DNA from 4 places in the Pseudoalteromonas sp. MQS005 genome. Region 1 is predicted to be linked to each of the others. Evidence: predicted binding sites of a transcription regulator. Region 1 holds the regulator's gene; each other region holds the start of a gene.
The links. The regulator LexA, encoded in region 1, represses DNA repair genes until DNA is damaged. The targets are predictions, from matches to a motif close to TACTGTATNNNNATACAGTA.
Positions count from the first base shown of each region.

Region 2: ruvC (crossover junction endodeoxyribonuclease RuvC) is a predicted target of LexA. The motif match lies at 2,106-2,125, and genes of this name have one in related genera.
Region 3: uvrD (DNA helicase II) is a predicted target of LexA. The motif match lies at 2,626-2,645, and genes of this name have one in related genera.
Region 4: A9479_RS03765 (exonuclease domain-containing protein) is a predicted target of LexA. The motif match lies at 1,744-1,763, and genes of this name have one in related genera.

Region 1 is NZ_LYRQ01000010.1:66,405-73,925, reverse strand. Features, by position in the region: gene A9479_RS05455 (hypothetical protein) at 1-26, shown strand, start outside; gene A9479_RS05450 (PaaI family thioesterase) at 56-499, opposite strand; gene lexA (transcriptional repressor LexA) at 698-1,315, shown strand; gene coxB (cytochrome c oxidase subunit II) at 1,809-2,951, shown strand; gene ctaD (cytochrome c oxidase subunit I) at 2,951-4,543, shown strand; gene A9479_RS05430 (cytochrome c oxidase assembly protein) at 4,543-5,073, shown strand; gene A9479_RS05425 (cytochrome c oxidase subunit 3) at 5,109-5,984, shown strand; gene A9479_RS20205 (DUF2909 family protein) at 5,887-6,195, opposite strand; gene A9479_RS05420 (SURF1 family protein) at 6,210-6,950, shown strand; gene A9479_RS05415 (hypothetical protein) at 6,940-7,434, shown strand; gene A9479_RS05410 (heme A synthase) at 7,447-7,521, shown strand, end outside.
Region 2 is NZ_LYRQ01000065.1:3,364-10,884, reverse strand. Features, by position in the region: gene A9479_RS17380 (ABC transporter permease) at 1-2,042, shown strand, start outside; gene ruvC (crossover junction endodeoxyribonuclease RuvC) at 2,175-2,699, shown strand; gene ruvA (Holliday junction branch migration protein RuvA) at 2,702-3,319, shown strand; gene ruvB (Holliday junction branch migration DNA helicase RuvB) at 3,327-4,334, shown strand; gene tolQ (protein TolQ) at 5,210-5,914, shown strand; gene tolR (protein TolR) at 5,901-6,332, shown strand; gene tolA (cell envelope integrity protein TolA) at 6,337-7,242, shown strand; gene tolB (Tol-Pal system beta propeller repeat protein TolB) at 7,251-7,521, shown strand, end outside.
Region 3 is NZ_LYRQ01000031.1:4,245-11,765, forward strand. Features, by position in the region: gene A9479_RS11795 (GNAT family N-acetyltransferase) at 1-418, opposite strand, end outside; gene uvrD (DNA helicase II) at 396-2,561, opposite strand; gene A9479_RS11805 (hypothetical protein) at 2,877-3,101, shown strand; gene A9479_RS11810 (YacL family protein) at 3,214-3,582, shown strand; gene A9479_RS11815 (dUTP diphosphatase) at 3,635-4,261, shown strand; gene yrfG (GMP/IMP nucleotidase) at 4,529-5,176, opposite strand; gene nudE (ADP compounds hydrolase NudE) at 5,463-6,035, shown strand; gene cysQ (3'(2'),5'-bisphosphate nucleotidase CysQ) at 6,028-6,825, shown strand; tRNA gene A9479_RS11835 (tRNA-Met) at 6,967-7,043, shown strand; tRNA gene A9479_RS11840 (tRNA-Met) at 7,126-7,202, shown strand; tRNA gene A9479_RS11845 (tRNA-Met) at 7,263-7,339, shown strand.
Region 4 is NZ_LYRQ01000005.1:90,046-97,566, forward strand. Features, by position in the region: gene A9479_RS03760 (sugar porter family MFS transporter) at 1-1,289, opposite strand, end outside; gene A9479_RS03765 (exonuclease domain-containing protein) at 1,776-3,932, shown strand; gene A9479_RS03770 (sel1 repeat family protein) at 4,172-4,699, shown strand; gene A9479_RS19610 (YbaM family protein) at 4,702-4,854, opposite strand; gene A9479_RS03775 (late competence development ComFB family protein) at 4,847-5,119, opposite strand; gene A9479_RS03780 (histone deacetylase) at 5,170-6,057, opposite strand; gene A9479_RS03785 (primosomal replication protein) at 6,057-6,665, opposite strand; gene A9479_RS03790 (TSUP family transporter) at 6,667-7,443, opposite strand; gene dinG (ATP-dependent DNA helicase DinG) at 7,443-7,521, opposite strand, start outside.

The DNA.
Region 1 (7,521 bases):
TTACTATTTACCCTCTCGAAAAGTAATTTAACTTCAACCTTGGTTAATTGACTTACTAGCCTTTTCGCTCAACTACGGCTGCGGTCATCCGTGATACGCAGCAAAGCTCATTGCGGCTATTGGTTATTTTAATATCCCAAACCGAGCTGCGTTTGCCGATATGATAAGCTCTCGCTGTGGCCGTTAATGTGCCATTGCGTGATGCCTTTAAATGACTTGCACTGATCTCTTGGCCAACACAATAAAACCGATTGAAATCAACTACAAAATTAGCGGCATAACTTGCTACTGTTTCAGCAAGCACCACATTTGCACCACCATGAACGATACCCATAGGGTTATGATGCTCTGGAATTGCCGGCATAGTTGCCACTAAGTAGTCATCACCAATTTCACTGATCTCTATTCCCATGGTTTTCATGAGTGTCCCTTGGCCTGTAATACCTTGATCTAATTGCTTACAAAACTCTAATGTAATCGGTTGATGCCAAATACTCATGCTAGCTCCTTGGATAAGTAATTGAGAATTAAAATTTATTAATATGATAATGCGTTGCTAATAATTACATTTATCACCCTGCTTTTAAAGTAGGTTACTGTTTGATGATAACGGCATATAAGGCATTAATTTATATTTGCGATTTTTAAATAACTGTATATACTCACAGTTAATTGTACTGTATGGAAAACCAGTTGTATGCGACCATTAACGAAACGCCAAGCGCAAATACTCGAACTCATTAAAGTGTTTATTAAAGACACTGGTATGCCTCCTACACGTGCCGAAATTGCACAAACACTGGGTTTTAAAAGTGCGAATGCTGCAGAAGAACACTTAAAAGCACTGGCCAAAAAAGGTGTTATTAAAATGAAGCCAGGCGCGAGTCGGGGCATTCAGCTTGTTGAAGAAGAGGAGCCAGAGCAGTTGGGCTTGCCTTTAATTGGCAGGGTTGCTGCCGGTGAGCCAATATTGGCGCAACAGCATGTAGAAAGCCACTGTAAAATTGACCCTTTAATGTTTAAACCTGCGGCCGATTTTTTATTGCGTGTTAACGGTATGAGTATGAAAGACATTGGTATTATGGATGGTGATTTACTTGCTGTGCATAAAACCCAAGTTGCCGAAAATGGACAAGTTATTGTTGCCCGTGTTGACGACGATGTAACCGTGAAGCGTTTAGAAAAAGCGGGCAGAAAAGTACTCTTACATGCTGAAAATGATGAATTTTCAGCTATTGAAGTCGATTTAGAAAATGAGTCGTTCAATATTGAAGGCTTAGCGGTAGGTGTTATTCGTAACGCTGACTGGATGTAGTATTAAAGCATAATTTAGCGCTTAATAGTGATTAGGCGCTGGGTTTGTTAGCAGCACAATGTCTAACTTATCAAATGTATGACTATATGTTGTTAAGTGCTTCTCCTATCATAAATAAAATCACTAAATACTTTATAAATTAACAAATTTACTCTGCTTTTTTAAGTTAACAATTTTTTATATTTCTATCCTGTAATTTCAATACACCCCTTACTAAACCTGACTCTTAGATTAATTGCCTGACTAGTTGCTATTTTTTTAGCTGCGCATTTTAAAAAATACACCTTGTTTATTTTTCATACTCACCTTGCTTATTGTTTATTTTTTAACTAGTTATTAAAGAGCTGGAATAAAAATAACTCACAGCTTAGTCGTTTTGAGAACACACATTTACTAAATCCAGCACCCTTATAAAAAATAAAAATAACGAATAGGCGTTTAAGCCGTATGCCTCTTCGCTTTGCGTCAGCAATAGCATCAAAGGAGCCGTCACATGGGTAAGCTGAGTTCTTCCTTGTGGCTTATATTGTTTGTTTTTTCGCAGAATGTGCTTGCTAATAGCCAATATAATATGCGTAAAGGCGTAACCGATATAAGTAATAATGTATACCAACTGCACATGACTATTTTTTTAATATGTTGTGTGATTGGGGTGATCGTGTTTGCCATTATGTTTTGGGCACTCATTCATCATCGCAAATCTAAAGGGGCTGTCCCTGCCCAATTCCATGAAAGCACCAAAGTAGAAATACTGTGGACTGCGATCCCTTTTGTCATATTAATTGTTATGGCCATTCCTGCGACTAAAACCTTAATTGCCATGGAGGATGCCAGCAAAGCTGATCTCACCATTAAAATTACAGGCTCACAGTGGAAGTGGCATTACGAGTATATGGGGGAGGACGTTGAGTTTTATTCCATGCTAGCTACCCCTCAAAATGAAATAACCAACCTTGCTGATAAAAACCCGAATTATTTACTCGAGGTCGATAAACCACTGGTACTACCTATTAATCAAAAAGTACGCTTTTTAATGACTTCAGATGATGTTATTCACTCATGGTGGGTGCCTGACTTTGCCGTTAAAAAAGATGCAAACCCTGGGTTTATTAACGAAACATGGACCAATATTAATGAGGTCGGTACTTACCGTGGGCAGTGTGCAGAGCTTTGCGGTAAAGATCATGGTTTTATGCCTGTTGTAGTAGAAGCTAAAACAGAAGAAGACTTCAAAACGTGGTTAGCAGAGGCTAAACAAGCCAAACAAAAAGCAGCTGAGGCAGACGCTGCGTTATTAGACCAAGTTGTACCAAAAGAGGAGCTGATGGCGCTTGGTGAGCAGGTTTATATGGCGAGCTGCGCGGCGTGCCATCAACCAACTGGCTTAGGCTTACCGGGTGTTTTCCCGGCCCTTAAAGGCAGCCCAATAGTCATAGGTGATATCAAAGGGCATATAGATATTTTGCTCCACGGTAAACCAGGTACGGCTATGCAGTCTTTCGCAAAGCAATTATCAATCAAGCAAATAGCAGCTGTTATTACCTATAAACGCAACGCGTGGGGTAATGACACTGGTGATGTAATTCAACCGAGCGAGATACAAGCGGCACTGGATGCTGATGGGGAGGCTAAATAATGAGTAGCATTGCAGAACAACCTAATACCAATGAGGCTCATCATGCCCATCAACCTGCCACAGGCTTTAAGCGCTGGTTATTTACAACCAACCATAAAGATATAGGTAGCTTATATTTAATTTTTTCACTCACCATGTTTTTAATTGGTGGGGCAATGGCGATGGTTATTCGAGCTGAGTTATTTCAGCCGGGCCTACAACTGGTTGATCCTCACTTTTTTAATCAAATGACCACAGTGCATGGTTTAATAATGGTGTTTGGTGCGGTTATGCCAGCCTTTACCGGCTTGGCAAACTGGATGATCCCGCTAATGATTGGTGCGCCAGATATGGCCTTACCGAGAATGAATAACTGGAGCTTTTGGATTTTACCGTTTGCGTTTTTAATCCTATTAGCTTCATTATTTATGCCCGGTGGTGGCCCTGCATTTGGTTGGACCTTTTACGCGCCGCTTTCCACCACTTATAGTAACGACAACACAGCAATGTTTGTATTTGCTGTGCATATTATGGGTATTAGTTCGATTATGGGGGCCATTAATGTGGTGGTCACCATAGTAAATATGCGTGCTCCGGGTATGACGTGGATGAAGCTGCCGTTATTTGTGTGGACATGGTTGATCACGGCGTTTTTACTTATTGCAGTTATGCCGGTACTTGCTGGTGCAGTTACTATGGTGCTCACCGATAAATACTTCGCGACCAGTTTCTTTGATGCCGCTGGTGGTGGCGATCCGGTGATGTTCCAACATATTTTTTGGTTTTTTGGTCACCCTGAAGTTTATATTATGATTTTGCCTGCCTTTGGCATTATTTCTACGATTGTTCCCACCTTTTCACGTAAAAAACTATTTGGTTATGCCTCTATGGTTTATGCCACCTCTTCGATTGCTTTGTTGAGTTTTATTGTGTGGGCGCATCATATGTTTACCACAGGTATGCCCGTGGCGGGTGAGTTGTTTTTTATGTACGCGACTATGTTGATATCGGTACCTACCGGTGTAAAAGTATTTAACTGGGTGGCGACTATGTGGCGCGGGTCTATTAGCTTTGAAGTGCCAATGCTGTTTAGTATCGCATTTATTGTGTTGTTTACTTTAGGTGGTTTTTCGGGGTTGATGCTAGCGATTACACCTGCCGATTTCCAATATCATGATACCTATTTTGTGGTTGCACACTTTCATTATGTGCTCGTAACGGGCGCGGTGTTTTCTATTATGGCGGGGGCTTATTATTGGCTGCCAAAATGGACCGGAAACATGTTCAATATTACCTTAGCAAAATGGCATTTTTGGTTGTCGTTAATAAGTGTAAATGTGCTGTTTTTCCCAATGCATTTTGTTGGGTTAGCCGGTATGCCACGCCGTATTCCAGATTATGCGCTACAGTTTGCTGATTTTAACGCCATTATTAGTATAGGTGGGTTTGCCTTTGGTTTATCGCAATTATTATTTGTGGTGGTTGTGTATAAATGTGCAAAAGGGGGCGACAAAGTGCCTGCAAAAGTTTGGGATGGAGCTGAGGGGCTTGAATGGGAAGTTGATTCACCTGCGCCTTATCATACGTTCTCAACGCCGCCGGACATTAAATAATGACTCACTTGCCGTTATTAAAAAAGCTGGTGGTGATTTGCATTGCAATGTTTGCATTTGCATTTGCCATGGTCCCTTTGTATGACGTGTTTTGCGATATAACGGGGCTTAATGGTAAGCCCTCGTTAGAGCAGGCACAGCAAAGTACCTTGGTCACTGAAAATAGAGAAGTCAGCGTTAGTTTCACTACGCATGCGCAAAGTGGTGCGCCTTTTGAAGTTAAATCTAAAGAGTACAGTGTAGATGTAAAGCCTGGGGCCATGCGTGAAGTTAAGTTTAGCGCTAAAAATAATAGCAATGAAGATAAAGTAATGCAGGCTATACCGTCGGTAGCACCAGGAAAAGCGGCCAAGTATTTACACAAAATAGCGTGTTTTTGCTTTGATCAGCAACCGTTAAAGGCAGGTGAAGAGCTGGAGTTTACATTATTGTTTTATGTAGATACTGAATTACCCAGTGATGTAGAAGAGTTAACCCTGTCTTATACCGTATTTGATATTAGCGAGCGGCTAGTAGCCAGTAATAACTAGCTTATAAAACTAGTGAAAAACTAGGAGCAAATAAAATGAATCAAAAATATGAACATTATTATGTACCAGAGCAAAGTCCATGGCCAATAGTTGGGGCAGTTGCGTTATTTTTTATTGCGGTAGGCGCAGCCTTAACCGTAATGGATATGGGCAAAGAGGGTGGTAATGGCGTTTACTTGTTATACGTAGGTATAGCTGTACTACTTTACATGCTGTTTAGCTGGTTTAAAAATGTCATACACGAGTCTGATCAAGGGCTTTATTCTGCACAAATGGACCGTTCTTTTAGGCAAGGTATGAGCTGGTTTATTTTTTCAGAAGTGATGTTCTTCATGGCATTTTTTGGCGCATTATTTTATGCCCGCATGTTCTCTGTGCCTTGGCTTGGAGGTGCGGATAACAACGCCATGACAAATGAAGTATTGTGGCCTACGTTTGAAGCCATGTGGCCATTGCTAAATACCCCAGGAGGCACCACGACCCAAGCAATGGGCTGGCAAGGGTTGCCGCTTATCAACACGCTTATTTTGCTTGCCTCGTCGGTAACTTTACATTTTGCCCATGTGGCGATGGAAAATAATAAACGTACCCCACTCAAAGTATGCTTGGGAGCGACCATTTTACTCGGAGTGTGCTTTTTAGGGCTGCAGGTAGAAGAGTATATATATGCTTATAACGATCTTAACTTAACCCTTGATGCGGGCATTTATGGCAATACCTTCTTTTTGTTAACCGGCTTTCACGGCATGCACGTCACCTTAGGAACAATTATTTTGTTGGTGGTGTTTTTGCGCATTATGAAAGGACATTTCACTAAAGATAAGCACTTTGCCTTTCAAGCTGCAGCTTGGTACTGGCATTTTGTTGATGTTGTTTGGCTGTGTTTGTTTGTATTTGTGTATGTGCTTTAGTGATTAAGGGGGACTGATTTGCCGTAATAAAACCAAGTTTTAGTGCGGCAATCACCATCACTAATACCACAACAGAAAATAACACCCGACGCCCTAAAAAGTGAGACATAGGGCGTCCATTGGTTTTCCCTGACACCATAATTAATAAAGCACGAAATAAATTAAATAATATAAATAATAACAGTAGAACAATAATAATTTTAATAATCACTGGATTTTACCCTTATGCAGTTAGTTGTATTTAACAAACAAAAGCTTAGCTCAATAATAACAATTTGCTTGGTTGTTATTGTGGTATTGGTTTGTGTGCGACTAGGGTTTTGGCAATTACAGCGAGCAGAACAAAAGCAACAGCAGCTTAGTGCCATTGAAAATATACAACAACATGGCGTAATGAGCTGGGCAGAGTTACAACAGCTGCCAAATGAGTGGAACAAAACCGGTGTATTGGTTTCGTTAAATGGTTATTTTGACACTAATAATTATTGGTTGCTTGATAACCAAATCTATAATGGTCAGGTTGGTTACGACTTACTGGCATTATTAAAACTGTCTGATGAATCACGCTTTTTGTTAGTGAACTTAGGCTGGGTAAAAGCAGAACGTTCAAGAGAAATCCTACCAAACGTAACAATACCTAGTGGTAAATTTACGTTAACGGCACAAATTAAAGAAGATAATTTAAGTGGCTTTACCTTAGCCAATAACAATACTCAGTCGGATTTAGCCAAACGAATTCAAATCATTGATTTACAAGCATTGAGTAGCCAATCTAATCGCCCTTTAGTGAATTTTATGGCTTACCGCCAAGGTCAAGCTGATGAAATTGCTGCCCCTCATTATGAAGCCGTTGTTATGAGTCCAGAAAAACATTATGCCTACTCAGTACAGTGGTTTTTAATTGCGGTTGCCTGTGTGGTGGTCGCTATTTTTGCAAGCAGGAAGAGGATAGATAATGAAAAATAAACCCCTGTTACTCTTTGCTGTGTGCTGCGCTATTCCCTTAGTGCTGGCTTACAGCGCGTTAAAACTTGATTGGCTACCTACAGCAATTACTAACCATGGTGAATTTTTAGAGCGTGAAATTAAGCTAGACAATTGGGCGCAGCATAACCCTAAGCAATGGACCATCGCTTTAAATTATTCAGCACAATGCAAAGCGTCTTGCACAGAGCAATTAGCCGCTTTAGACAACTTATATGTTGCCCTTGGCAAAAACCAACACAAAGTTGATATGGCTATTATGGGACAGCCTGAGCTAGTTACAACGCGTTGGCATGTTATTGATGAGCAACAGCAGTTAAAGCCTGCCAGTTTGTATTTAATCGATCATATGGGGCTAATTGTACTGGAGTATCCATTTAGTTCTCAACCACAAGAAAACCGTTTGATCCAAAAAGGGTTATTAAAAGATCTAAAAAAATTACTCAATTACTCTCGTTCGAGCTAAGTAGAGGATGCTATGTATAAAAACTATAAAAATTTGGTATTAGCAACGAGTTTATTCGCATTAATTGTGGTGGCTCTGGGCGCATAC
Region 2 (7,521 bases), on a different contig from region 1:
ACCAAGTTGAATTAGGCGCAGCGTTATTTAATGTTGAAAAGGTAATTGTAGAAGAACCCGATGCGCCATTTAATGTGTTCTCTAGTAGCCGTAGGGTGCTCATAAACATAGATGATGTGGCAAAAACCGAAGTAATACAGCCAGGCAGTCGCGTATTTTACCGCCAGTTATACGCAGGTGATGAAAGCGACATCAACAGTTTTTACGATTGGTTAAAGCCGCAACTCAAAGAAAATCAAAATTGGTATGGTGTTAAAGACCGCCAGTCGCCTATTTCAAACAGTTTAAACAGAGCCGAAAGCTTTTTATTGTTAGCAGGTTTGCTGGGCATTATATTAGCCGCGGTTGCTATTGCAGTATCGGCTAAGCGCTATTGTGAGCGCCAATATGACCCAGTCGCAATGATGAAAACCTTAGGTGGCAGCCGCGACATGATCCGCAAAATTTACCTTATGCACTTATTAATGGTGTGTACCATGGCAGTAGTCGTTGGCCTTGCTATTGGTTACGGCTTACAAGAAGTTGCAACTGGTTACCTTGCAAAAAGCATGGGAACCGAATTGCCTATGGCAGGGTTTAAACCGTGGTTAGTGGCTATTAGCACCGGGGTTATTTGTGCGGTTATGTTTTCTATTAAGCCATTGTTAGATTTATTTGATATTCCACCACTTAGAGTGCTTCGCCGTAATTTAGGCGACCGCCTTGCGGTAAGTAAAATCCATTTAGGGCTTAGCGCCTTAACGGTATTTTTATTAATGTGGTTATTTAGTAACAATATTAAAATTACCCTTATTTTATTTGCCTCAACGCTTGCGCTTATTCTAGTGTTGTTTTTAATTTCTAAATTAATATTTGGCGGGGGCCGAAAGCTTGGTTTAAAGCCAGGTAACAGCTGGTCGTTGGCTATTGCGTCTATTCAAAAGCGCGCCAACGTTAATGCGGTGCAGCTAATTAGTTTTTCGCTAGCGATTAAATTACTGTTGTTTTTAATTGTGCTAAAAAACGACATTATTTCGGATTGGCAGTCTCAATTGCCAAGTGATGCACCTAATGCCTTTTTGGTTAATATTACGCAAAATGAGCTGGATCCGGTAAATGAATACTTAGCGCAAAAAGGCATTCAAGTGTCGGAGTTTTACCCAACGATTCGTGGCCGCGTGAATGCAGTAAATGGCGAAGCAGTAGCACGTGAAGTGTCATTGCAAGACAACGAGAAAAAAGACGAAGAAGCCCGCTCAGGCATTGGCCGCGAGCTTAACTTAACTTGGCTTAACGAAGTCCCCTCACAAAATGACATTATAGATGGCCAGTGGTTTGGCTATGACGCAGTAGCTGAGGCCTCACTTGAAGAGTCGATGATGAAGCGCCTTGATGTGAAAATGGGCGATACCCTCACGTTTTTAATTGGTGCGCAGTCGTTCGACGCTAAAATTACCAGTGTACGTAAAGTTAATTGGGCCACGCTTAAACCTAATTTTTTCATTATTTTAAGCCCTGATGTACTAAGCGACTTTCCGGCTACCTATATTTCATCAGTACGCATTGAGCCTGAGCAAAAGCGCGACTTTAGCCAGTTATTACGTACATACCCCACTATTACAGCAATTGATGTAGACAACTTTGTTAAACAAATTCAATCGACTATTGAGCAAGTGTCGTTAGCTATTGGCTTTGTACTGGCTATTGTGGTGTTGTGTGGCGCGTTGGTACTTATATCGCAGGTGCAAGCAAGCTTAGGTGAGCGCATGCAAGAAATTGTAATATTGCGTACGTTAGGCGCTAAAAGCCGATTAATCAAAAATGCCACCTTGTATGAGTTTTTATTACTGGGCGGTTTAGCCGGACTGGTGGCTGCATTTTTCAGCGATATTGCGTTATTGATTGTTCAGCAGCAAATGTTTGATTTAGCGGGTAAGCTGCATCCTAATATTTGGATTATAGGCCCCGTTGCTGGCGGCGTGTTTGTAGCTGGGTTAGGCTATTTTATGATTGCCCGTACGCTTAAACAAAATACCCAAGGCTTAGTGCGCGCTTTAGCGTAAACTTTCCAGCCAAATAGCGTTTAAATGCCTACTTTTTAAGTAGGCATTTTTGTTTTTGCTTTGTACTGGTAATTTATACAGTGCTCTGGCATTATTAGCACTATTAATAAATAACAATAATGAGAGTGCTGTTTGGCCATAATTTTAGGGATCGATCCGGGCTCGCGTTTAACGGGTTACGGTGTGGTTGCGCATCAAGGTGCCAAGTTTACATACTTAGGCAGTGGCTGTATTAAATTAGCCGATCATGACTTTCCCACCCGACTTAAAATGATTTATCAGGGCATTACGCAACTTATAGAGCAATTTTCGCCTGAAACATTTGCTATAGAAAAAGTATTTATGGCGCATAACCCTGATTCTGCTTTAAAGCTAGGTCAAGCCCGTGGTGCTGCGATTGTCGGTGCCTCTATGGCCGACTTACCGGTTTTTGAATACTCAGCACGGCAAATAAAGCAAGCCGTTGTGGGTAACGGTGGGGCAGATAAATCGCAAGTTCAACATATGGTTAAAAACATACTTAAACTGCCAGGTACGCCGCAAGCCGATGCGGCGGATGCGCTTGCAATTGCAATTTGCCATGCCCACTCTGAACAAAATTTAATAAAACTAGCGGGTAGCGCAAGCAAAACCGTTAGAGGACGTCTAAGGAAATAACAATGATAGGTCGCTTAAACGGCGTGTTAGTTGAAAAACAGCCCCCAGAAATACTATTAGAAGTGAGCGGCGTTGGCTACGAAGTACAAATGCCAATGACCTGTTTTTACGATTTGCCTAAAGTAGGCGACAACGCCATTGTGTACACTCATTTTGTAGTACGCGAAGACGCACAGCTATTGTTTGGCTTTAACAATAAAACCGAACGTGCGTTATTTAGAGAGCTGTTAAAAGCCAATGGAGTAGGGCCTAAATTAGGCTTAGCCATTTTGTCGGGCATGTCGGCGCAGCAGTTCGTAAGTTGTGTAAATAATGAAGACGCTACCGCTTTGGTGAAACTGCCAGGGGTAGGCAAAAAAACCGCAGAGCGCTTAGTGCTCGAAATGAAAGACAGATTAAAAAATTGGGGGAATGACTTATTTACCCCATTTAGCGATAGCGCCGTAATAGAGCCAGCGAGCGATGCAACTATAGCCAATAATGCGGCCGATGATGCGGTTTCGGCGTTAGTGGCGCTCGGTTATAAATTGCCACAAGCGCAAAAAGCAGTAAAATCAGTAAGCAAACCCGATATGTCGACTGAGGTTCTAATTAAAGAATCTTTGAAATCAATGCTGTGAGTAAATTATGATCGAAGCTGATCGCTTAATAGATGCTGCTGAAAAAACCAACGAAGACACCATAGACCGTGCTATTAGGCCTAAGTTATTGGCCGACTATCGTGGTCAGCCGCATGTTAAGCAACAAATGGAAATATTTATTGAAGCTGCGCGCAGTCGTAGCGAAGCGTTGGATCACTTATTGATATTTGGCCCACCAGGCTTAGGTAAAACCACGCTTGCTAATATTGTGGCGAACGAATTAAACGTAAATATTAAAACCACGTCTGGGCCTGTGCTTGAAAAAGCGGGCGATTTAGCCGCATTGCTCACTAACCTTGAAGAAGGTGATGTACTGTTTATTGATGAAATTCACCGTTTGAGCCCGCAAGTTGAAGAAATACTCTACCCCGCAATGGAAGATTACCAGCTCGATATTATGATAGGTGAAGGCCCTGCAGCGCGTTCTATTAAGCTTGATTTACCCGCGTTTACACTCATTGGTGCAACTACCCGTGCGGGATCATTAACTTCTCCACTGCGTGACCGTTTTGGTATTGTTCAACGCTTAGAGTTTTACTCTGTGGAAGACTTATCACATATTGTGGGGCGCTCAGCGCATTATCTTAGTTTAGAAATGTGTGACGATGGCGCGGCCGAAATAGCCAAACGTTCGCGCGGTACGCCACGTATTGCAAATCGTTTATTGCGCCGTGTGCGCGATTACACCCAAGTAAAGTCAGACGGTACAGTAAATGCCGAGGTGGCTCAACAAGCCCTCGACATGATTGACGTTGATAAAAGCGGTTTTGATTACATGGATCGTAAATATTTACTCGCCATCATCGAAAAGTTTATGGGAGGCCCTGTTGGCCTTGACAACTTAGCCGCGGCAATAGGCGAAGAGAAAGAAACCATAGAAGATGTGATTGAACCATTTTTAATTCAACAAGGATTTATTCAGCGTACGCCGCGAGGGCGAATTGTCTCTGATAATGCGTACCACCATTTTGGCTTGTTACCTAAAAAAGATTAAATAACCAGAATAACTAGACTCTTTCTAAAGCCACTGTCATTTTAACGACAGTGGCTTTTTAGTATGAGCAAAGGCTAAACTTAGACGTATTTTACTTTGCCAATAATTCACTGAGCGTTAAGACATATCAGGCTATTGTGCGCTTGCTGTAACGTTACTGAGGCCGAGTGTAGCTGATTTGACAAATTGCGGGCAAAAAAAAGCCCGCAAATAATGCGGGCAAACAACAAGTTTAAGGAAGTAATCTAGGGAACTACGTTTTACTTATTGAGGTCATACCCCAAGAAGTAAAAAAGTAATACGAAATAAATCATATTACGAAGAACTGGATTCAATGAAATAGCTTTCATTTAATGCGCTAGCTCGGTATGGAAGAATAATACCGAAGCGGCAGAATTTGTTCAAACTAGAAAATTTATATTTTCAGATTAAAAAAACTAATAGCAGGGGTTTTCTGTTTTTACTTAATGTTGCATGTTAATTAACCATTAATTCTATAAGTTAATGAAATGCTTTGTTTATGTATATTAACATATAAACGTTCGGTATTAGTTTTACTATTACGTTAAGGTAAGCGTGTAGTGTTTATGAGTGCTTATGCATTAATTTTGAATAAACAGCGTATTTTTGTGACTCTTTAGTGAAGTTAAGCGGGCTTACAGATAGCTTTATTGTTATTTATTTATACAGTAAAACAAGAGTTAAGTAGTAAAACTATTTTTTTTAACGTTTTTTGTTGGCTATTCACAGCAATATCGTTGTCAGCAGGAAATACACTAGATACACTAGCTGAACTTTAATGGTGGCTAATGTGTTACAAAGTTACCTTACTCAAATAAATCAATTTGATGTTTTTAATTATTTAGGAGTTTAACGTGGGATCAGGGCTTAATTTTTTAGATCTAATTCTAGAAGCCAGTTTGCTTGTGCAATTAGTAATGCTAGCGTTGGTTGCTATGTCGGTTATGTCGTGGGCTATTATTTTTCAACGTAAAAAAGCCATCTCTGACGCCTTAGCAAATGCCAAAAAATTTGAGCAACGTTTTTGGTCTGGTGTTGACTTAAGTAAGCTATATAACGAAATTTCATCACGCGGTGGTCAATCAACGGGTATTGAAGCGTTATTCACCTCAGGTTTTAAAGAGTTTGCACGCCACAAAAAAAATACCTTTCAAAGTGCAGGCATTGTAATGGAAGGCACACACCGTTCGATGCGGGTTGCGCTTTCTCGTGAAATAGAAAAACTAGAATCAAGCTTATCGTTTTTAGCAACCGTTGGGTCAATTAGCCCCTACATAGGTTTGTTTGGTACAGTATGGGGTATTATGAATGCCTTTATTGCCTTAGGTGAAGTAAAACAAGCAACCTTACAAATGGTTGCACCAGGTATAGCAGAAGCTTTGATTGCAACAGCAATGGGTTTATTTGCGGCTATTCCTGCCGTTATTGCCTATAACCGATTTGCTAATAAAGTTGAAAAGTTAGAATCTCATTACATTAACTTTATGGAAGAATTTGCCAATATTTTACACCGTCAAGCAGCTACCCAAATAGAGGCTCAAGCGAATGTACCAGCGTAAAAAGCGTCGCCCAGTCGCAGAAATTAATGTAGTACCATACATTGATGTAATGTTGGTGTTGCTTATTATATTTATGGCCACTGCGCCATTAATAACCCATGGCGTAAAAGTAGACCTACCAAAAATGGAAGAGTCAGACTTGGTTGATACCAAAGATACGCCGCCCATTATTGCCTCTATTGATTCGCAAGGTAAGTACTATGTAAGCATAGGCACTGATCCGGAAGAGCCAATGGAAGCATTAGATGTAGCCGCTGTAATTAAACTACAACTAATGAAAAACCCTGATACCCCAGTAATGATTAAAGGCTCAGGTAAAGTGTCGTATCAAGAAGTGTTACTGCTTATGGATTTTTTGAAGAATGCAGGTGTACCATCGGTAGGCTTAATGACCGAATCCTTTGAGGGGACCAAGTAGTCATATGAATACGTCGTTAATCAAATCAGTAATACTGCATTTAGCATTAGGGGGATTTTTGTATGCATCAGCAAACATTCATCCACCTAAACCTAAAGTAATGGAAGTGACGCTTAATGCCGCCATTCCTGAGCCAGAAAATGCGGTGTCTGCTGTGACCGTGGATCAACAGCAGGTTGAGAAAAAAATTGCTGAGTTACGCAAAAAAGAAGAAGATAAAAAGCGCGCTGAAGATAAACGCATTCGTGATTTAGAGCGCCGCGCAGCAGACGCACGTAAGCAAAGTGAATCTGAAGCAAGACGCATTAAAAAGCTAGAGCAGCAGCGCAAAGCTAAAGAGAAAGAAAGAGCCGAAGCAGAAGCTCAAGCTAAAAAAGCCCGCGAAATAGAACAGCGTGAGCGAGCAAAAGCCAAACAAGCGCAAAAGCAAAAGCAAGAGGCTGAAGATGCTGCTAAAGCGGCTGCCGACAAACGCAAAGCCGAAGAAGCCGCGCTTAAAAAAGCGGAAGAAGAGCGTAAAAAACGTGCTGAAGAAGCCGAGCGTAAACGTCAGCAAGCATTGCAAGAACAAATACTGCAAGAGCAACTTGCCAAAGAGCAGGCTGCACGCAATAAAATACGTCAACAGCAAGTAGTGAGTGAAGTTGATAAATACCGTGCATTAATTATGGCACGTATTCAGCAAAACTTATTAATTGATGAAAAAATGAAAAACCAGCAATGCCGCATTAATCTCCGTCTTGGGTTTAATGGCTTGGTTACGCAGGTTAAGTCGTTAGGCGGTGATAAGTTAGTGTGTGAAGCTGCTTTAAGAGCGGTTCGCATGGCTGACACATTACCGGTATCGAAAGATAAAGACGTATTCGAACAATTAAAGAATATTAATATAACCATCGCGCCAGAGTTTTAAGGGATGACATGTTTAACAAAATTAAAATAGCCTGTTTAGTTTTAATATTAGGGTTTCAGGGCGTTGCACACGCGGCACTTGAAATTGTTATTACTGAAGGTATAGACGGTGCAAGACCGATTGCGATTGTGCCTTTTAAATACCAAGGTATTGGCCCTATTCCAGAGCAGCTTAGCGATGTTATTGCTGCTGATTTAATGCGCAGTGGTAAATTTAAGCCAGTTAGCGTTTCACAAATGCCTCAACAACCACATAAAGACGGCGATATTGATTACGGCG
Region 3 (7,521 bases), on a different contig from region 1:
TAAAAAAGCTGTATTGATGCGCTTGTCCAAATGATTGAAATAATGGCAGCGCAGGATCGCACCAATGTTCAAGTGATTCGAGCGGTGGAAGTAATACAATTAAAAAGCCACCCGCTTGAACTACGCCCGCTAAGGCTGCTAGTTTATCTGGCACCAGTCCACTGTAGCCATCATAAACAGCATGGGCGCACTCTTGCCCTAAAATTTGATGGGTATGCTCTGGCCAATGTGCATTAACTAAATTTGTGTTTTTAGAAAGAACAAAAGAGGGTTGCTGTAATTGAGCAAGCAGCTGAGTGCATTGCTCATAACACCAATTTTTATCGCCTGTAAGCAACAGTAACTGACGATGTTTAGCATTCGTTAGCTGCTGTTGCAGATGCTCTATAACGCGGTTAAACGGCTTGTAGTCTTGCATAAGCTGTTACTAACCACTTACTACCTAAGTCGTCAAAGTTAACTTGTACTCGCGATTGTGCGCCACTGCCTTCGTAATTAAGCACCGTACCAATGCCAAATTTTGCATGTAGCACCCGTTGACCTAAATTAAACCCGCTTTCTTCAAAGGCGGCATGGCTAACCGATGCACTAAAGCGACCAACTGCTGGCGGGCGAGAAACCTGGGTTTTAATGCGAATTTCTTCTACGCAGTCTTCGGGTATTTCACGTAAAAAACGCGATGGGCTGTGGTATTTTTCTTGACCATATAAACGGCGGCTTTCTGCGTGGCTTATATACAGTTTATCCATAGCACGGGTCATACCTACATAACAAAGGCGGCGTTCTTCTTCTAAACGGCCCGTTTCTTCATTACTTTGTTGTGATGGGAACATGCCCTCTTCAACACCGACCATAAATACCAGCGGAAACTCTAAGCCTTTAGCTGAGTGAAGAGTCATCATTTGTACCGCATCTTCATGTTCATCAGCTTGCCCTTCACCTGATTCAAGCGAGGTGTAGGCTAAAAAGCCTTGTAGTGGTGAACTAAATTCTTCCTCTTCAGGGAGTTCATATTGATCGCAGGCGCTAATTAATTCTTCTAAGTTTTCAACCCGAGCACGGCCTTTTTCACCTTTTTCAGCCTGATACATTGCCATTAACCCTGAGGTTTGAATGGCATATTTAGCCTGCTCGTGCAGCGTTAAGTCACTAATTTTATCTTCAATATGTTCAATTAACTCAACAAACTTGGCAACAGCTCCAGAAGCGCGACCCGATAAATGCTGTTGCTCTACAATGGCTTTAGCAGCATACCAAAGCGGCAAAGATTCAGCGCGAGCGCAGTCACGTATATGGCTTAATGTTTTATCGCCAATGCCGCGGGCGGGCGTATTAATAACACGCTCAAATGCCGCATCATCTTGGCGGTTACCCACTAAGCGTAAGTATGAAAGAGCATCTTTAATTTCTTGGCGTTCGAAGAATCGCATACCGCCATAAATTCGGTATTTTAAACCTTCTTGTAGCATTGCTTCTTCAAGTACCCGCGATTGCGCATTACTACGATATAAAATAGCCGCATCTTGTAGTGCGTTACCAGCATTAAGCCAGCTACGTAATTTGCTACTCACAAAGCGTGCTTCATCTAGCTCATTAAAAGCAGCATAAATAGAAATAGGTTCACCGTCGTTACCGTCGGTCCATAAACTTTTACCCATTCGCTCGGAGTTATTTTGAATTAACGCGTTTGAGGCTTTAAGTATAGTGGCAGTAGAGCGATAGTTTTGCTCAAGGCGAATCGTCTCTGCGTCAAAATCGGTTAAAAAGCGTTTAATGTTTTCTATTTTCGCGCCGCGCCAACCATAAATACTTTGGTCATCATCGCCTACAATCATGATACTGCTGGTATCGCCCGCAAGTAGTTTTAACCACGCATATTGAATGGTGTTGGTATCTTGAAACTCGTCTACGAGCATGTGCGCAAAGCGCTGCTGATAATGACGCAGCAAGGTTGGGTTATTTTTAAGAACCTCATAGCTACGTAGTAATATTTCTGCAAAATCAACTAGGCCCGCTCTATCACAGGCTTCTTGATAGGCGGCGTAAACACGCAGCATCATTTGTTCGTTAATATCGTATGCTTGAATATCTTTAGGGCGCAGAGCTTCATCTTTTTTAGCGCTTATGTACCAACCAAACTGCTTTGCCGGCCATTTTTTATCATCAATATTCATCGATTTTAATAAGCGCTTGATCATACGAAGCTGATCGTCAGAGTCTAAAATTTGAAAGGCTTCTGGTAACTTTGCTTCACGGTGATGTGCACGCAAAATTCGGTGCGATAAACCATGGAAAGTACCAATCCACATACCGCCTACAGGGGCTTTTAATGTTTCTTCAACCCGCGAGCGCATTTCTTTAGCGGCTTTATTAGTAAAGGTTACCGCAAAAATACTGTAGGCAGAGGCTTGCTCTACTTGCATTAACCAGGCAATACGATGAACCAATACTCGAGTTTTACCTGAACCTGCTCCTGCTAATACCAGCATGTTTTGTAATGGCGCTGCAACGGCATCGCGTTGTTTATCATTTAAGCCATCGAGTAATTCTGAAACGTCCATCGTTACGCCTTTTTAATCAATAATGAGAGCAGTATAACAGGTGTTTTTGTTAGGCTAAATAAAATACTGTTTTTATAAACAGCTATTTATAAAATACGTATTTAAGTTGTTGAATAATTAACAGTATAAACTGAGCAAGTAACTAAAATAGCTATTTAAAATTGCTAATTTGACTTATTTTTGGCAAAAAATACTAAACTGATAAATTCGTAATAATTTAACTGTATGATTTGTAAGCCTTAATAAATTGGCATAAAGTGTGTAAGTATAAATAATAAGTACAAATACAAAATTAATTAAACTACAGAGGTTAGTATGTCTCAACAAGGTTCTGGCGGTAACGTAATCGCAGCATTATGTAATATTTTTTTCCCCGGTTTAGGGCAGTTGGTGCAGGGCCGTATTTTAGCGGCACTTGTTTTTGCAATTCTGGTTTTTGGCGGCTATGCGTTATGGTTTTTAGTGGTTCCAGCCGTAATTGGAGCCGTATTCCATTTATGGGCAATTATTGATGCTGCACGCTATCGCTCAGGCGGTTAGCTAAATTGATGATGCTAAATAGCGCCTTATGGCGCTATTTTTGTATCTGGCTTTCATTATTCATAGCTGATTAGGTTATAATCTGTTGCATTAGCAGTACTGGAATAAAGTTATGGAATACCAATTCATTCGCGATCCTATTAGTGGGTTAAGAATTAAAATTAGCAGCGAGCACGCGATTATAGGCCGTTGGTTAAATGAAGAAATAGGCAAAGATAAAGTGGCGATGGTGCAGGCACTTATTAGCTCGGTGAGTTCAAGCTTTGAGCCGGTAACACTTAAAGGCCAAGAAATTGACCTAATTCTATCTAAAGATGAAGCATTATTCGAAGCGCATGCGCTGCATCAAGATAACGAAGATATATTAGCCTACCAAGATGACGAACTCATGCTTGAAGAGAATGATTTAAGCAGTGGTTGTGGTTTTGAAGACTTTGTTGACCTGATCAACTCGTGGCATGAGTTTTCGGCTGGTCGTTAAGTTATATTATCTGTATTATTACCCTAATTATAAATCCAACAGTGGAACCAATATGTCTGCGAATTTAAACAAACTAGTTGTTATGCTAGAAATGCAAAATGCCATGAATACCAAAGTACATGAGCAATGGTTTAGTCAAGGCTTTGAATGGTATAGAGCTATTTGGGTTGAATGTGCAGAAATGCTGGACCATTACGGTTGGAAATGGTGGAAAAAGCAAACCCCAGATACTGAGCAAGTGATTTTAGAGCTGGTTGATATTTTTCATTTTGGTTTATCGCTACGTATCGACGGTAAGACCAGTTATGAGCAAATAGCAACACAGCTACAAACTCAAATGAGCGCCCCACAGCAAGGCGATGATTTTAAACAAACGCTTGAATTATTAGCGGCCAGTGCGGTTGCCAATAAAACTTTTAACGCGGCTGCTTTTGCCGGTTGTATGGCACAAATCGGTATGGATATTGATGATTTATATCGTGGCTATGTGGGTAAAAATACGCTGAACTTCTTCCGTCAGGATCATGGTTACAAAGAGGGTAGCTACATTAAAGTGTGGCATGGCAAAGAAGATAACGAACACTTAGTTGAAGTAGTTAAAAGCCTTGATACTGAGCATGCAGATTTTGCAAAACAGGTATATCAAGGCTTAGTAGCGCGTTACCCTCAGGGCGAATAAGCCAGGGTCTGTTGACCTTTGCGGATTACAATTTGTTCAAACTAGGGGCGGTTTAATCGCGACGCGAGGTTTGTAACCTAGTGGGCTAAGTAAAAACCGAGCAACTAAGAGTAAATCGCCCCTAGGCAGAACCCTTCGGGCAGCGCCTGTTTGGCATTGATGCTGCGTTATCGCCTATTTATGGGGAATAACCACACCACATAGGCTCTGCCTTGCCTAAATACCAAACAGACTGCTGCAAATTTAACCTTGAAAGATCAACAGACCCTAAATAAGCTTACGGTAATCGGTTACGCTTAAGTAATCGGTTATATCGTTATGTGGTTGCTGGCTATTCGGGTTAGCAACCGCAAGTAAATGCTCAATGCCGTATTCTCGAGCGGCATTTAATACCGGTAAGCTGTCATCTACAAATAATGTGCGGCTTTTATCAAACCCTAAATCCCCTTGAACCTTATGCCACAAACTTTGTTGCTCCTTACTTACCCCATATTCATGCGTTGACACCACCCCGTCTAAGTAGTTATCAATGGCGGTATGTTCAAATTTAAGCATTACGCATTCTGGATGAGCATTGGTAAGTAAAATGAGTTCTTTACCTGCACGTCGAAGTTCAGTTAAAAAATGCGGAACATCTTCACGTATTTTAATTAAATGTGCAGATTGGCGCTTTAGTTCGAGAATAGGTAAGTTTAGCTGTGCTTCCCAATAGTCAGAGCAGTACCACTGAATTTTGCCACTCACAGCCTGATAGCGTTTTAAGATATCTGCGCGGGCTGCCTCAAAACTGATATTTTGAGCCAGAGCATGTTGTTGTGGAACAACATTGAGCCAAAAGTCAGTGTCGTAATGTAAATCAAGTAAAGTCCCGTCCATGTCGAGTAATACAGTATCGATTTTTGACCAATTGAGCATGATATATCCTTGTGGAAATTGAGGCGTTAAATGATTACGTTGCGATGAAATGCTTGTAAGCGAAATATAATGGGCTCTGTTAATTGAACTATAAAAACATATACCCAATGATGAAATATTAAGGGCGAATTCAATAACGCCAGGTAAATATTTAACCTTAACTACGGGTAAGATATTTTATGATTAATTCTGCATTTAAATTGCTTTTAATTCAAACTGAAACTCGCATCTTATACTCATTTGGGTATATGATTAGTATAACTGCAATGATAGCAAATTGATGCCCATGACACAGAAAAAGCACCCAACACCACCACAAATTCTCAGTAATAATGTTGTCGCTAAAAGTCGCTTATTTACTGTGGAGTCTTTAGAACTAAAATTTTCAAATGACGAAGAGCGTCAGTATGAACGAATTCGCGGCGGTGGCCGTGGAGCCGTTATGATTGTCCCCATCACAGCTGAAAACGAACTACTACTCGTTCGAGAGTATTGCGCCGGCACCAATGACTATCAGTTAGGTTTCCCTAAAGGATTAATTGACCCCGGTGAAACACCTGAGCAAGCGGCAAACCGAGAGCTCAAAGAAGAAATTGGCTTTGGTGCAGAATACTTTGAAGCACTTAAAACGGTCACTATGGCGCCTAGTTATTTCAATGCCACTATGCATATTCTCTTTGCTAAAGATTTATACCCTGAAACCCTATTAGGTGATGAGCCAGAGCCATTAGTGCTTGTTAAATGGCCACTTGCGCAGTGGCAGTCGCTATTAGAACAACCTGACTTTACTGAAGCACGTAGTGTTGCCGCTCTGCTATTATTAGATAAGTACTTAGCCTCAGGAGCGACTAATGGATAAATTACTTGAACCATGCATAACACTTGCCCAAAGTGCAGGTGATGCAATTATGGCTATTTATAAAAAAGATGATATTGGTCAACAAGAAAAATCAGACAATACGCCAGTTACTAAAGCAGATTTAGCCGCAAACGATGTACTTGTTGCTGGCTTAAAAGCGCTAGCTCCCGATATTCCTATTATGTCAGAAGAGACGCCGATCCCAGCATTGGAAGACAGGCAGCACTGGCAACGCTATTGGCTGCTTGATCCGATGGATGGCACCGGTGAATTTATATTAGAAAGCGGCGACTTTGCCGTTAATATTGCGCTGATAGAAAATAATCATCCTGTATTGGGAGTGATTCATTGGCCAGCAAAAGACGTGACCTATTTTGCTACCGCTAATAATGGGGCGTTTAAGCGTAAAGGCGAGCATGATAAACAAATATTTGTAGCGCCTCCCGAAAGTTTAACTTTGGCTGTAAGTCGCCGCCAAAAAATAGAAGCCGTGAGTCAGTATTTAAATGCGCAATTTGCAACGGTGGCTTTAGGCTCATGTTCGCTTAAAGCTTGTATTGTTGCTGAAGGTAAAGCTGACTGCTTTTTAAGAATTGGTCCCACTGGTGAATGGGACACTGGCGCATCACAAGTAATAGTTGAAGAGGCGGGGGGGTGTATTACCGATGCTGAGTTTAACCCTTTGACCTATAACCAAAGGGAAAGCACAGAAAACCCAGACTTTATTGTTATGGGTCATCCCGATTGGGAGTGGCAAAAAATGATAAACCCACATCAGCGATTAGTGTAATAACCGCCGTTTGATGGGTTTTTGTTCACTTAAACGTTTTTAATTAGTAAAACCTTGCATTATAGGTTTATTCCTATATTATAGCGCTCTCTTCGAAACAGGCTTGTGAATAACACGATACTGTTACAAAGAAATTACAGGCGCGGGATGGAGCAGCCTGGTAGCTCGTCGGGCTCATAACCCGAAGGTCGTCGGTTCAAATCCGGCTCCCGCAACCAATTTCCTCTAGAGGTTTGAGGTTACTGTAAACTCTAACTTAAGAGATTAAATTAAGTAGTCGATAGACTTAAAATATACAGGCGCGGGATGGAGCAGCCTGGTAGCTCGTCGGGCTCATAACCCGAAGGTCGTCGGTTCAAATCCGGCTCCCGCAACCAATTTTTCATTGGAAGCCAAGTTGTAATGTAAGCAACTATAAATAAATCTGCAATTTCAGGCGCGGGATGGAGCAGTCTGGTAGCTCGTCGGGCTCATAACCCGAAGGTCGTTGGTTCAAATCCGGCTCCCGCAACCACTGAAATAAACAGTTATAGTAAAGCAACACGCCTAAAGCGTGTTTTTTTATGCCTAAAATTCAGTGCGTCTAAAAGCGCGTCGGACTCAGCTCTCCATTAGCCAGCAAAGGTCGTTGGTTCAAATCCGGCTCCCGCAACCACTGAAATAACATGTTTTATTAAATCGACACGCTAAAGCGTG
Region 4 (7,521 bases), on a different contig from region 1:
ATAGTAATAGCAAAGTTAGCTATCCACTGCGCACTAGCAGCAACTGCAAGCGCTGCACCGCGAATGCGGTTATTAAACATTTCACCAAGCAGTACCCACACAATTGGGCCCCAGCTTAAACCAAAAAATACCACAAACAGGTTAGCCATTATTAAAGCAAAGGTACCCATATTTTCGCTAAGTGCTAACTTGCCCGCTTCATCAAGGCCTGCACTGCCAAAGGTGTAGGTAAGTGCACTTAAACTAATAAACATACCTATACTACCTACCAGTAACAATGGCTTACGTCCCACTTTATCAACTAAAGCAATGGCAATAAAAGTAGACAAAATATTAGTGGTACCCGCAAGCACGTTTATAAACAGTGATTGTGATTCATCAAAACCAGCGGCTTGCCAAAGTTCTGAACCGTAATAAAATACCACGTTAATACCAACAAATTGTTGAAACACTGACAAGGCCACACCCACCCAAACAATAGGGTGTACCTTTTTACTGCCATCGATAAATAAATCGCGAATACTTGGTTTTTTATCGCTTTTCAGAGACTGCTTTACGTCATTGATTTGCGCATCAGCATCATCGTTTGAAATTTTATTAAATACAGTTTTAGCGTGTTTAAGCTTGCCTTGTGCGACTAAGTAACGCGGTGACTCAGGAATAAACAAGACCCCAATTAAAAATAAGCCTGCAGGAACCAGTTCAGCCCAAAACATCCAGCGCCATGCAGCTAAGTCTAACAGTAAAATACCCTCGGCACCGCCTGCGGCATTTGCAATTAGGTAGTTACTTAAAAAGGCAGCAAACAGACCCAGCACAATAGCAAGCTGCTGCAGTGTTGCTAAACGGCCGCGTAAGCTGGCAGGTGCTACTTCTGCAATATAAGCCGGCGCTAAAACAGATGCCGCACCGATACCTAATCCACCAAATAAGCGGTAAAAAATAAACTCAGCTGAGCTATCAGCAATACCAGAGCCAAATGCACTGATAGCAAATATAAGTGCAGTGACAATCATAATAGCGCGACGGCCAAATTTGTCAGCTAATGGGCCAGCAGCTAAAGCACCCAGCGCACAACCAAGTAAAACAGAGGCAACATTAAACCCTGTTGCTACACTGCTTGAGTTAAATGTATTACCTAATGCCGATACAGTGCCATTTATAACGCCTGAATCAAAACCAAATAAAAAGCCACCAATGGCGGCAACAGCCGATATAAAAATAACGTATAAAAGTGAGCACTTTGTCTGTGCGCTTTGCTCACCTTTAGTTGCATGCTGTGTTGTCATGTTGTTCAATCCTAATTTTTATTATGTGTAATGAAGTTAAAGTACCACTAATAATTTGCGGGCAACCTTAGCACAGAGTAATCACGCTAAAAAAGATATTTCAATAGTAATACGTATGCATAAATAAATTAATTGAGTTGCGCGAGGGTCTGTTTATCTTTTGAGATTGAAGTTTCAGCAGTGTGTTTGGTTTTTAAGCAAAATAGATCTTTTGCCATGTGAATGCCCGTAAATAGGTACTAACGCTTCGTTAATGTTAAACACGCACTGCTTGAAGGGTTCTGCTATCTACACAGGTGAAGATAAGGTGCAGGGTATAAAAAGGGTGCTCGGTTTTAACTTAGTTTATTAAGTAACAAACCTCGCTGAAATTAAAGCGCCCGAGATTGAATCAATTTAAATACTAAAAGGCTATTAATTCCTAATTGGGTTGCTAAAAGCGCTCAAATAATTATACTGTTTTTATATACAGTATTGGCGGTTTTTATGAGAAAAGAGTTACCAGCAAAATATTATTTGGCACATTTTAAAGAGCTAATAGGCTTTGTGAGCGATAAATGTATGCATTTACTTGAGCAAAAGCACATTACATTTATTAATAAAATAAACACCCTCGACGAGCAAAGCCAATGCATGCTAGCACGTATTTATTCTCGTAAGCCTTATTTAGTGCAAACTCAGTCATTAAATTATGAAGAGATTATTTCGCCTTATCAGTCACTTTTTAATTTAAAAACAGCCGGATTAGTATATGAACCCTCACAAGCAGACGCTAAGCAACTGCTTAGTCATCTAACAAAGCCGGCCTTAATTGAGTTGTTATCTCAACAAGAGCAGCCACCATTATTTAAAAAAAGTGCAGCTAAAAGTTGTTTAGTTGAAGTCGCTATTTCATTTTTTGAATCTGAGCCAGAGCGTCTTTCGCATTTGTATAATCAGTATGTGATCAATAATAGAGATGAGTGTTACCAGTATTTTGAGTTTTTGTATATTGGCAGGCTCAGTGCCGGTGATGTTAATCATCAAAATCGGTTTGTACTAAGAGATTTAGGGGTAACTCCTGTTAGGCAAGGACATCATGAAAGTTTGTCTCGCTTTGACTCAATTGAGGAAGCGCAATCTAACTATGTGTTAAACCGTTTTCGGTTAGCCGTTAAAAACGCGAAAGATGACAATGAAAATGAGACGTTAGCAAAACAGTTAATAAATGAATTAGCAGTAGGGGTTGTAGCTCGAGAGCTAAAGAATAAGTTATTGGTCATACTTTATAAGCAACTAAAAACAAGTAACCCTGTATTAGCGTTTGATGTACTTAATGCCTGCGAAGACGATGCGCACGCACTAGAAATTCAAATAAGAGAGCAATACCGTTTAGGTAATAAAGAATGGGTAAAGGCGCAACTTGAGAAAATTATAGAAAATCCGCTCACCGATGAGTTACTGTACTTTGCGGATGACTTTTTAATGCGCAAATTTAACAAGCAAACACGCTCACGGCTTAGTGAAATGTTAGCCAGTACACGCTGTATTATAGAAGTTGATGAACTTTACCGTGGCGATGTTGAGTTAGGTGTAAGTGATCACTACACTCGTCAAGGCAAGCAGGTTTTTTATACTGAGAATACCTTGTGGCAAAGCTTATTTGCGCTGGTTTTTTGGCAGGAACTTTTTATTGAAACCCCAACCCCCCCCTGCAACGAATTTGATATTTATCCGCAAGCCTTAAAAACAGATACATTTTATTTAAATCAATCCTCGCAATTAGAGGCGCGGCTGGCTGCGTGTAATAGTACCCAAAAATTGCTGCGTTTAGTGTGTAACCATGCAGCGAAGTATTATGAGCAACCAAATGGCTTATTTAGATGGCACAAAGATGTATTAAAGCCATTAGAGATGCTTATTTTAAACAGCCCGATAAATGCGCTATTAAGCCATTTAAAAAACATGGCAAAAAACTATCGACAATTAAAAGATGGTTACCCCGATTTAATGATTGTTGATAACAGCGCAGTTCATTTTGAAGAGGTAAAAGCGCCCGGAGACAAGCTTAAAAGAAACCAGCTAGTGAGCATCGATAATTTAAAAAACAGTGGTTTTAAAGTCAATATTGCAGCGGTGAAGTGGTATGTAGACCCTAACCGTGTTTATAGTGTAGTTGATATTGAAACTACAGGAGGCCTCAAAGGCGGTAACCGTATTACCGAAATTGGTATTGTTAAAATAAAGCAGGGCGAAATAGTTGATACATGGACCACATTGATAAACCCAGAGCGTCCCATCCCGCGTTTTATTACCTCGCTTACAGGCATTAACGATGCCATGGTAAGCAATGCGCCCATATTTAGCGAGATTGCAGCGCCGTTACTGAATCAATTATCAGGCAGTATTTTTGTGGCGCATAATGTTAATTTTGATTATGGATTTATTAAAAAAGAGCTTGAGAGGATAGGAATTAATTTTAAAATGCCGAAACTGTGTACAGTCGTTGAATCACGCAAAGCATTTAAGGGATTAAAGTCATACTCACTCGGTAATTTATCGGCACACTTTAATTTAGACTTAACCAATCATCACCGTGCATTAGACGATGCCAAAGCGGCCGCGCAGTTATTATTACTGGTTCAGCAAACGGACAGTCAGTGATAGATTTACGTCAGTTAAATGCATTGTGCGTAAAGTAAAGTACCTTATGTATAAATACAGGGTATTAAAAAATAGGTTTATCTATTTTTAATGGGCGATTAAAACTGCGCTTATAAAAATAATCGCTGTAAGCTTTGCAATCCCATGATAATATTAAATATATGTTAACAGGTTTTAGGGCAGATGCTTTAAAAGTGGTTATGTTTCTGAGCAAAAAAAATAATAAATTAAGGATAATAATGAATCATCAACGATTGAGTGCCACTTTGCTGGTATTGGTGGCTTTAATAACTGGCTGCAATTCGTCACCAGTCAGTCTTTACAGCGATAATACCATGAAGAAAAAAGAATATAATGGTGTTAAGGCATACAGAAAAGGGGAGTTTGAAGAGGCTTTTAACTATTTAGAAGAGCCCGCTGCATTGGGCTATAAAAGTGCACAATACACCCTAGCGTTTATGTTTTTAAAAGGGCAATATTTAGAGCAATCAACTAAGCTTGGTATGGGGTGGTTGAGTGTTGCTGCAGAAGCAGGCGTTGAAAATTGGTCACAACAATATGATACTTTTTATACTGCTGCGACAACACACGAGAAGCAAGAAATAGATGCAATTGTTGCCGTTTATATTGAGCAGTTTGGTGTTAAAGCTCAAAACATGACCTGCCGTAGGTCAACATCACCGAGACGAACATTCGGCGAAATTAAAATTGATTGTAATAAACACGATGGTATTGTCACCGTTCATGAAATACAAACAATAGAGTAAAGCTAGTTACTAACTAGCTTTTTCTCAAAGTCACTTTTTACGATATCGAGCGCTTTTAATACTTCTTCGGGCTCTACGTCGTGTTGCTCTAATATCATAATTAAATCAACAGCCAGTTTTACGTGTGTAGGGGCGTCTTCTAGCGGGTTACTCATTAATATCTTTCTTTTTAGCAATCTGATCAATCGCAAAATTAATAGCAAGTTCAACGCGTTGCTGCATATCTAAACGATCTGTTTGAGTTAAATAAAATGCCATATCTACATCGTATCGAATATAACGTGGGGGTAATTGATTGAGTACGGTACAGCAAAAGTCAGCCATTACATCGTCGTTGTAACGCTCATTAAGTTTACGTTTTTCTATTTCTTCTAAAACGAGCTTTTCGTAAAAGTTGTGTATGTCATCATCTAATCGCATATTCCTGTCACTCTTTTTTATTGTCTGTAATGAGTCTATACCAAGGACTGTTATAAATCGAGAGCCGCTTTAAATAGTTGCTTATGGACACTAACTAAATTGTTGATGTTACGTTGATAACCCCCACCTAAAGCGCACATAAGCGGGATGTTTCGCTGCTTACAAAAGTTAAGAACAGCAAAGTCGCGCGCGTATACGCCAGCCAAAGAAACATCAAATAAGCCAAGTTCGTCTTTGGTATAAATATCGGCGCCCGCATTATATAAAATAATATCGGGCTGGTGGAGGCGAACACATAACTCAAGAGCTTGCTCTAGTGTTGTTAAATACTCTGCATCTGTGGTGTTTGCAGGTAAGGCAAAGTCGTAGTTTGAGTGCTGTTTTTGCCGAGGAAAGTTTTGTTCACAGTGAATTGAGCAGCTAATTATGTGCTCATGGTGCTGGGTTATTTGTGCTGTGCCGTCACCTTGATGCACGTCACAATCAAATATTAATACGGTGTCGGCTTGCTCTGTTGCAATAAGGTGGGCTGCCGCAATGGCTAAATCATTAAAAATACAAAAGCCACTACCGTAATTGCTGTAAGCATGGTGGTAGCCGCCACTTAAATTAGCCGCTAAGCCGGTTTGCATTGCATTCTCAGCTGCTTGAATACTGGCACCAACAGAATAAAGGGTTCGCTCGACTAGTTCAGGTGAGTGCGGAAATCCCATTTTCTTCACCGCTTTGTCAGTCAACGACCCGTTTAAAAAGTCAGCAATATAATCTGAGCTATGGCATAAGCTTAACTGCGCTGTAGTTGCAGGCGAAGGCGATATAAATTGGGTGTAGCCTAAACGCTCTATTTCATGCTTAAGCTGCTGATACTTTTTTATTGGAAAGCGATGGCGCTCAGGTAACTCTAGCTGCGAGTACAGATGGTGGTAATAAAGCTGCATTAGCGTAAATGTTGTTTTTCTACTTGTTGAATTTTGTCTTCGGTGGCAGAAATTGCTTTTCTACAACGCCCGAGTCGCGCATGAGTAGTTAAAATTTCTTGATTAAGTTTTTGTGCTTGCGCAGGTGATGCTTTTTCCATTTGTAACTTACGCTCTTCAATCATCAGTACTAGGCGGCGTTCAAACTCATGGTTTTGTTTAAGCTCATCATATAACTCATGGGATGATTGCATGATTTTTTGCACTGCTTGTTTGTAAATAGGCTGTTTGGCACGAGGCTTATAATGACTTTTGTTTTCTTTCACCCAAATAGGGGTCGATTTAATTACATTAAAGACCGCTTGTACCTGACTAGCAATGCGCTCAAGTGCGTAAGTGTAGGCATGGCGGTGATCGCTCGGTGGTAGGCTGGCTATTTCATCTTCTATTTCTACTACGTAATCAACCAAGTTCATGCTTTTGGTGCTAAATACGGCTCTGTCAAATAAGCTTGGCTGTGCCTGCATATAACGGTTTTTAGCAAATAATTTTGCTTTATCAAATTGCTCAGCTTGTTGCTTAAGCGTAGCAACTTGTTGGCGTAGTTTGTCTAAAGCAGCAGATTGCATATTAAAAGTATGCCTCGTAAATTAGTTTTAACGCTAAAAGTATAACCATAGTATTAAATACTGGGCGAATAAATTTACTGCCAAAACGAATAGCTGAATGTGCGCCAAACCATGCACCAAGCATGATAAAGAAGCCCATTGTAATTCCCAGTAAAAAGTTAACATGGCCAAGTGCAACAAAGGTGATCAGAGAGATGAAGTTAGAAACAAAATTCATTGAACGCGCCAAACCACAATTGAGTAGCAAACTCATTTTATAAAGCATACCGTTTGAGGCAGTCCAAAAAGTTCCCGTTCCAGGCCCAGCTAAACCATCAAAAAAACCTAGGCTTAATCCTTGTAGCCACTGTTTTACTTTTATTGTGCGGGTTAATTTAGGCAGATCATCACTTTGTGTGGTACTTAAATTACCAAACAAGCTGTAGCAAGCCACTAAAATAATAATAATGGGTAAGAGCTTATTTAAAAACTCAATGCTTAAATGATCAACAATTAGTGTGCCTAACAAAGCACCTATGGCGGTAGCCATAATAGAAGCAAACCAAAATCGTGGGTTAAATAACTGTTTTTTATAATAGGTGATACTGGCCGTTAACGAGCCAAAACTGGCGGCCAATTTATTAGTGCCAAGCGTTAAATGAGGAGGCAATCCCGCCGTTAACAGTGCCGGTACAGTAAGTAATCCACCGCCGCCAGCAATAGCATCAATAAAGCCCGCTAAAAGTGCAACGCCACATAAAATAGCCCAAGTTGTTGGGTCGAGTGCAAGTTCAAACATCAGTAATCTATTTGTCTTTTAAAAGGTGGTAAGGTGTCAAGCATGGCTTTGCCATATCGTTTGGTGATTAAGCGTCTA